Regions from separate parts of the Cronobacter turicensis genome, predicted to be linked through region 1. Evidence: predicted binding sites of a transcription regulator. Region 1 holds the regulator's gene; each other region holds the start of a gene.
The links. The regulator LexA, encoded in region 1, represses DNA repair genes until DNA is damaged. The targets are predictions, from matches to a motif close to TNCTGTATGTACATACAGNA.
Positions count from the first base shown of each region.

Region 1 (2,269 bases):
CGCCACGGCATAAAGCAGCGCGAATGCCAGCGCGACCATGCCTGCCTGGCGGCACGCCGCGCGCCAGACGCTGTGCAACTGCGATTTATCCCGCGCGCCGAATGCCTGCCCGGCATGGGCTTCCACTGCATAGGCGAAGCCGTCGAGCGCATAAGCCGTGAAGGTTAACAGCGTCATCAGAATGGCGTTAACGGCGACAATATCGCTGCCAAGCCGGGCGCCAAATACGGTGACCGAGGCAAAGCAGATCTGCAACAGCAGCGAGCGAAGCATGATGTCGCGGTTAAGCTTCAGCAGCCTGCCGATGCCGCCGCGCCACGCGGTTTTCAGCATCGACAAGGTAATGCCGCGCAGACGCAGCACGCGGGCCGCCATCATCAGCCCGATGCCGAGCGTCACGTATTCCGCTATCACCGTTGCCAGCGCCGCGCCCTGGACGTTAAGGCCAAGCCCCATGACGAACCAGAGATCAAGCGCAATGTTCAGCAGATTCCCGACCACCAGCAGGATAACCGGCGCGCGGGCGTACTGAACGCCCAGCAGCCAGCCCAGCAACACCAGGTTGGCAAGCGACGCGGGCGCGCTGAGCCAGCGGATCTCCAGAAACCGTCTGGCCTGCGCCAGTACGGCGTCGCTGCCGCCAGTAATATGCAGCGCCAGCTGAATCAGCGGCTCGCGCAGCGCGATAATCAGCCCCCCGGCAATAAGCGCCAGCGCCATGGGCTGCACCAGCGCGCGGGCCAGCGCTGCCGGATCGCGCGCGCCAAATGCCTGGGCGGTTAACCCGGTGGTGCTCATACGTAAAAAGAGCAGCATCATAAACAGGAAGCTGGTGGCCGTCGCGCCAACGGCGACGCCGCCCAGATAGACGGGGCTATCGAGATGACCAATCACGGCGGTATCCACCAGGCCCAGCAGCGGCACGGTGATGTTGGAGAAAATCATTGGCAGCGCGAGGCGCCAGAGAGCTTTATCGGTAGGAGTGAGAAAAGGCATATGGCGTTCCGATGCCGTTACGCGAAGAAGGAAAAGTATAAAGCGCATGAGTCGCGCAGAGGAGCCATTACCGTAACCGGGGCGGGCCAGTTACGGTAATGCGGCGTCAGGAAGCCGGGAAAGGCCTCAGAGCCATTCGCCGTTACGGATCACGCCGACCGCCAGACCTTCGATAGAGAAGTTATGCTCGCGCAGATCGACAACGATAGGTTTGAACTCGTTGTTCTCTGGCAGAAGTTCAACGATATTCCCCTGTTTTTTGAGGCGTTTTACCGTCACTTCATCATCGATACGCGCGACAACTACCTGGCCGTTGCGCACATCCTGCGTTTTATGAACCGCTAACAGGTCGCCGTCCATAATCCCGATATCTTTCATCGACATCCCGCTAACACGCAGCAGGAAATCGGCGTTCGGCTTAAAGAGGCCTGGATCAACCTGATAGTGGCCTTCAATATGCTGCTGAGCCAGCAGCGGCTCGCCCGCGGCGACGCGCCCCACCAGCGGCAGGCCCGTTTCTTCTTCCTGCAGCAGACGAATACCGCGCGACGCGCCGGACACTATTTCAAGCACCCCTTTGCGCGCCAGCGCCTTAAGGTGTTCTTCCGCCGCGTTTGGCGAACGGAAACCCAGACGCTGCGCGATTTCCGCACGTGTAGGCGGCATGCCGGTCTGGCTGATGTGATCCCGAATGAGATCAAACACCTCTTGTTGCCTGGTAGTTAATGCTTTCATTCCGCCCCCTGGGTGCATATACAGTTATGCTGTGAGTATATACAGCTAAAGGTGATTTTAAAACCATAACCGGTTAAAAAAGCGCTTCTTTCGCGATTTCTGGAAAACTTATCGCAAATGCTGCCAGAGCAGCGTGACCCACACGACCAGCGCGAGGATAATCGACAGCAGGACCGCGGCGGAGCCCATATCCTTGGCGCGCCCCGAAAGTTCATGAAATTCAGGGCCGATGCGATCGACCACCGCTTCGATAGCGCTGTTGAGGATTTCAACGATCATCACCAGCGTCACGGAGCCAATCAGCAGTACGCGGGTGATCGGGTCGACATCCAGCCAGCAGGCGATAAGAATGGCCGCTATCACGGCAACTCCCTCCTGGCGAAATGCAGCCTCATTTTTCCAGGCGGCGCGTAATCCCTTCCAGGAATAGCCGGCAGCGTTAATAATTCGGGTTAACCCCGTGGTGTTATTGGCCATGACAAGAAACCTTTTTTAAATTCAGGCGTCAATGCTAATGCGCTTCGATAAAGAAGCACCA
Region 1 is NZ_CP165997.1:442,351-444,619, reverse strand. It holds gene dinF (MATE family efflux transporter DinF) at 1-996, opposite strand, end outside; gene lexA (transcriptional repressor LexA) at 1,123-1,731, opposite strand; gene AB8W27_RS02130 (diacylglycerol kinase) at 1,840-2,208, opposite strand.

Region 2 (2,269 bases), 2.0 Mb from region 1:
ACGGAACATGCTGGATACATTCTCGCTTGCCGGAAAAGTGGCGATGGTGACCGGGTGCAATACCGGGCTGGGACAGGGCATGGCGCTCGGACTCGCCGCCGCCGGGTGCGATATCGCAGGCGTCAGCCGCCGTCCGGCGCGGGAAACCGCCGCCAAAGTTCACGCGCTGGGACGCCGTTTTGTCGCTATCGAAGCCGATTTGGCCACGGCGCCGGTACAGCCGCTTGTCACAGAGGCCGTCGATGCGCTGGGCCGCCTCGATATTCTGGTGAATAACGCCGGGATCATTCGCCGCGACGACGCCATCGATTTCAGCGAAAAAGACTGGGACGATGTGATGGATCTCAACCTCAAAGCCCTGTTCTTCCTTTCTCAGGCTGTCGCCAGACAGTTCATCGCCCAGGGCAGCGGCGGGAAAATTATCAACGTCGCCTCGATGCTCTCTTTTCAGGGCGGCATTCGCGTCCCCTCTTACACGGCCTCGAAAAGCGGCGTGCTGGGCCTGACCCGCCTGCTGGCCAACGAATGGGCGCCGTACGGCATTAACGTCAACGGCATCGCGCCGGGCTATATGGCGACCAATAACACGCAGGCGCTACGCGAAGACGCTGACCGCAATGAGGAAATCCTTGCGCGTATTCCGGCGGGCCGCTGGGGAACGCCGGAAGATTTACAGGGGCCCGTCATTTTTCTCGCCTCGGCGGCGTCGGATTACGTTAACGGATACACCCTGGCGGTGGATGGCGGCTGGCTCGCCCGATAACCGCAAAGCGAGGCGTCACGGGGGCTGCGGTGACAAAGTGTTACACCGTCACCACTTTTCTCTACTGTATAAAAACCCTATACTGGATAGATTGACAGTTTCAGGGTTTTATCATGACGGCGGAAGGCCACCTGCTTTTTTCGATTGCCTGCGCGGTATTTGCTAAAAATGCCGAGCTGACCCCTGTGCTGGCGCAGGGCGACTGGTGGCATATTGTTCCCTCCGCCATTCTCACCTGCCTGCTGCCGGATATCGATCATCCGAAGTCCTTCCTCGGTCAACGGTTAAAGTGGATCTCAAAGCCCGTGGCGCGCATGTTTGGTCACCGGGGCTTTACGCACAGTCTGCTCGCGGTCTTCGGCGGCCTGACGCTCTTTCTGTTAAAAGTGCCTGAAACCTGGATATTACCTGCCGATGCGCTGCAAGGGCTGGTGCTCGGCTATCTCAGCCATATTCTCGCCGATATGATAACCCCCGCCGGCGTGCCGCTGCTGTGGCCCTGTCGCTGGCGCTTCCGTCTGCCGCTCCTCTATCCGCAAAAAGGCAACCAGCTTGAGCGCGTATTGTGCATGGCGCTGTTTGTCTGGGCGGTATGGATGCCGCAAAGCATGACCGACAGCAGCGCGATGAAGTGGTCGTCAGCCGCGATTAATTCCCTGCAAAACACCTTTAATCGCTTTATTCATCACCAGATGGAGCAGTAAATAAACTGAAATTGCGTTTTGATATAAACCATTCCATTTGGATATAAGGCACCCTCTTTTGATTCTGATACCCTTTGCGGCATAAAGGCATGCCATTTCGGCCATGCCGGTTATAAAAAAATCAGGAGAACGGGGATGAATCTTCCACTGATAGCGAACGTTGTCGCGTTCGTGGTTCTGCTGCTGTTGCTGGCGCGCACGCGCCATACCCAGTGGAGCCTGGCAAAAAAAGTATTACTCGGTCTCGCCATGGGCGTGGTCTTCGGCCTCGCGCTGCATACCATTTATGGCTCTGACAGCGAGACGCTGAAAACCTCCATCCAGTGGTTCAACATTGTCGGTAACGGCTATGTGCAACTGCTGCAGATGATCGTCATGCCGCTGGTGTTCGCGATGATCCTGAGCGCCGTGGCGCGTCTGCATAACGCCTCGTCGCTGGGTAAAATCAGCGTGCTGACCATCGGCACCCTGCTGTTCACCACGCTTATCGCGGCGCTGGTCGGCGTGCTGGTGACCAACCTCTTCGGCCTGACGGCGGAAGGTCTGGTGCAGGGCAGCGCGGAAACCGCGCGTCTTAACGCTATTCAGACAAACTACGCTGGTAAAGTCGCCGATCTGACTGTACCGCAGCTGCTGCTCTCCTTCATACCGAAGAACCCGTTCGCCGATCTGACCGGCGCGAGCCCGACCTCGATCATCAGCGTGGTGATTTTCGCGGCGTTCCTGGGCGTGGCGGCGCTGAAACTGCTGAAAGACGACGCGCCGAAAGGCGAGCGCGTACTGGCCGCTATCGATATCCTGC
Region 2 is NZ_CP165997.1:2,457,388-2,459,656, forward strand. It holds gene kduD (2-dehydro-3-deoxy-D-gluconate 5-dehydrogenase KduD) at 8-763, shown strand; gene AB8W27_RS11675 (metal-dependent hydrolase) at 877-1,467, shown strand; gene AB8W27_RS11680 (L-cystine transporter) at 1,603-2,269, shown strand, end outside.
Region 2: the regulator LexA is predicted to act here: its motif matches at 844-863, upstream of AB8W27_RS11675 (metal-dependent hydrolase).

Region 3 (2,269 bases), 1.4 Mb from region 1:
AGCACCGCTATTATTTTTCGCAAGCGCTGCCTGCTGCGTTTACAATTAAGTTCCGCTTAACTTCCTTGCGCCCCACAGAATTTACTCAATTACGGTCGAATAAGGAAGGTCGCCGCCGCAGTACGGCGGCGTTATTCGATTAACGCGCGCGGGCGCTGAACTGGCCCGGCGAATCAACCATCACGCCGTCCGCGTTCAGCTCCACGGCTTTCTGGTAATCCTGCGGCGAGTTCACGCCAAACAAAATAATGTGCGCGTCGCCGTGGGAGCGGAAACAGTCCATCGCCTCTTTATCCCACGTCAGCGTGGCCGGTGAAACGCCTTCGCCAAGCGTGAATTTCTCCACCACTTCCACTTTGCGGTTCAGCTCCAGGCCGTACCAGCGTGATGGTTCATCGGCACCCGGCACCGGGCACTGATGCGCGAGGGACACGTTCGCGAGCCGGGTGCGGGTTTCGCTGCGGGTGGCGAAGCGCGCAATGGCTGGGGGCAGCGCCTGGAGATACTTATCTTCGGTGGAGTAGACGCGCACCCGCCCGAGGCTGTGCGTTTTCTCCAGTACCGCCAGAAGCTGTTGCCCCATGACGCCCGGCGCGGCATCCGGCGATTTAATGTCGATGTAAAATGGCGTCTGCGGCCATTTTTGCAGCACGCTCTCAAGCGTTGGGATCGTAGCCCCTTTGCCGCGCCACGGGTGTGTGTTGTCGCCCCATTTCCAGCCCGCATCCACGGCGCCCAGCTCTTGCGCCGTGAAACGGGAAACCGGGCCGCTGCTGTTGGTCAGCGCGCTTAAGTCGCTCGGACGGTAGAGCACCGGCACGCCATCTTTGCTGAGCTGCACCGTTACCCATATCGCGTCGGCGCGGTTTTCCAGCGCCAGCGCAATGGCGGGCAGGGTATTTTCCGGCGCGTCGCCGGTGCCGCCCCGGTGGGCTATCAATTGCGGGCTGGCGCAGGCCAGCGTGGCGGTGCTCAACAGCAGCGCGGCAAGCGAAACTCGAATCATGCTTTTCTCCTTAATCCCTGTGATTCAACGCAGTAGCAGCCATGTTGATATCACAGCTCTGTGACAGCCCGTGGCGGACAGTTGCCGCCGCGCCCATTTTTTGCCAGACTGTATGGACATACAGTGCGGGGTTTCGCGATGCGCAAAATCATTCATGTCGATATGGACTGCTTTTTCGCGGCGGTAGAGATGCGCGATAATCCAGCCCTGCGCGATATTCCGCTGGCGATTGGAGGCAGCCGCGAACGGCGCGGCGTTATCAGTACCGCCAACTACCCGGCGCGTAAATATGGCGTGCGCAGCGCGATGCCCACGGGCATGGCGCTCAAGCTCTGCCCGCATCTCACGCTGTTGCCGGGGCGTTTTGAGGCTTATAAAGAAGCGTCCGCCCATATCCGGGAAATATTCTCGCGCTATACCTCGCTGATTGAACCGCTCTCGCTCGACGAGGCTTATCTGGATGTCTCCCACAGCCCGCACTGTTATGGCTCGGCCACGCTGATGGCCAAAGAGATCCGCCAGACGATTTTCGACGAACTCCAGCTCACCGCGTCGGCGGGTATCGCGCCGATCAAATTCCTCGCCAAGATCGCCTCCGATCTCAACAAGCCCAACGGGCAGTATGTGATCACGCCTGAAGAGGTGCCGGCGTTTTTGCGCACGCTGCCGCTTGGCAAGATCCCAGGCGTCGGCAAAGTGACGGCGGCGAAGCTTGAGAGCCTCGGCCTGCGCACCTGCGAGGATGTGCAGAAGAGCGATCTCGCCGCGCTGCTCAAGCGCTTTGGCAAGTTCGGGCGTGTATTGTGGGAGCGTAGCCAGGGGATAGACGACCGGGAGATCAGCAGCGACAGGCAGCGTAAATCGGTCGGCGTCGAGCGTACCCTGGCGGAAGATATTCATGAATGGGCGGAGTGCGAGGCGATCGTGGAGCGGCTCTACCCGGAGCTTGAACGCCGCCTCGCCGCCGTTCAGCCGGATCTGCGCATCGCCCGCCAGGGTGTGAAGCTGAAATTTAATGATTTCCAGCTCACCACGCAGGAGCACGTCTGGCCGAAGCTTAACAAAGAGGATCTGCTCGCCACGGCGCGCAAAACCTGGGAAGAGCGCCGCAGCGGGCGCGGCGTGCGGCTGGTGGGGCTGCATGTGACGCTGCTCGACCCGCAAATCGAGCGGCAGCTGGTGCTGGGGCTGTAGGGGCTTATCCTCGGGCCCGGTGGGTGCGCTTCGCTTACCCACCCTACGTGATGATAACCGTCGGGAAGC
Region 3 is NZ_CP165997.1:3,449,348-3,451,616, reverse strand. It holds gene AB8W27_RS16545 (glycerophosphodiester phosphodiesterase family protein) at 140-1,006, opposite strand; gene dinB (DNA polymerase IV) at 1,145-2,200, shown strand.
Region 3: the regulator LexA is predicted to act here: its motif matches at 1,113-1,132, upstream of dinB (DNA polymerase IV).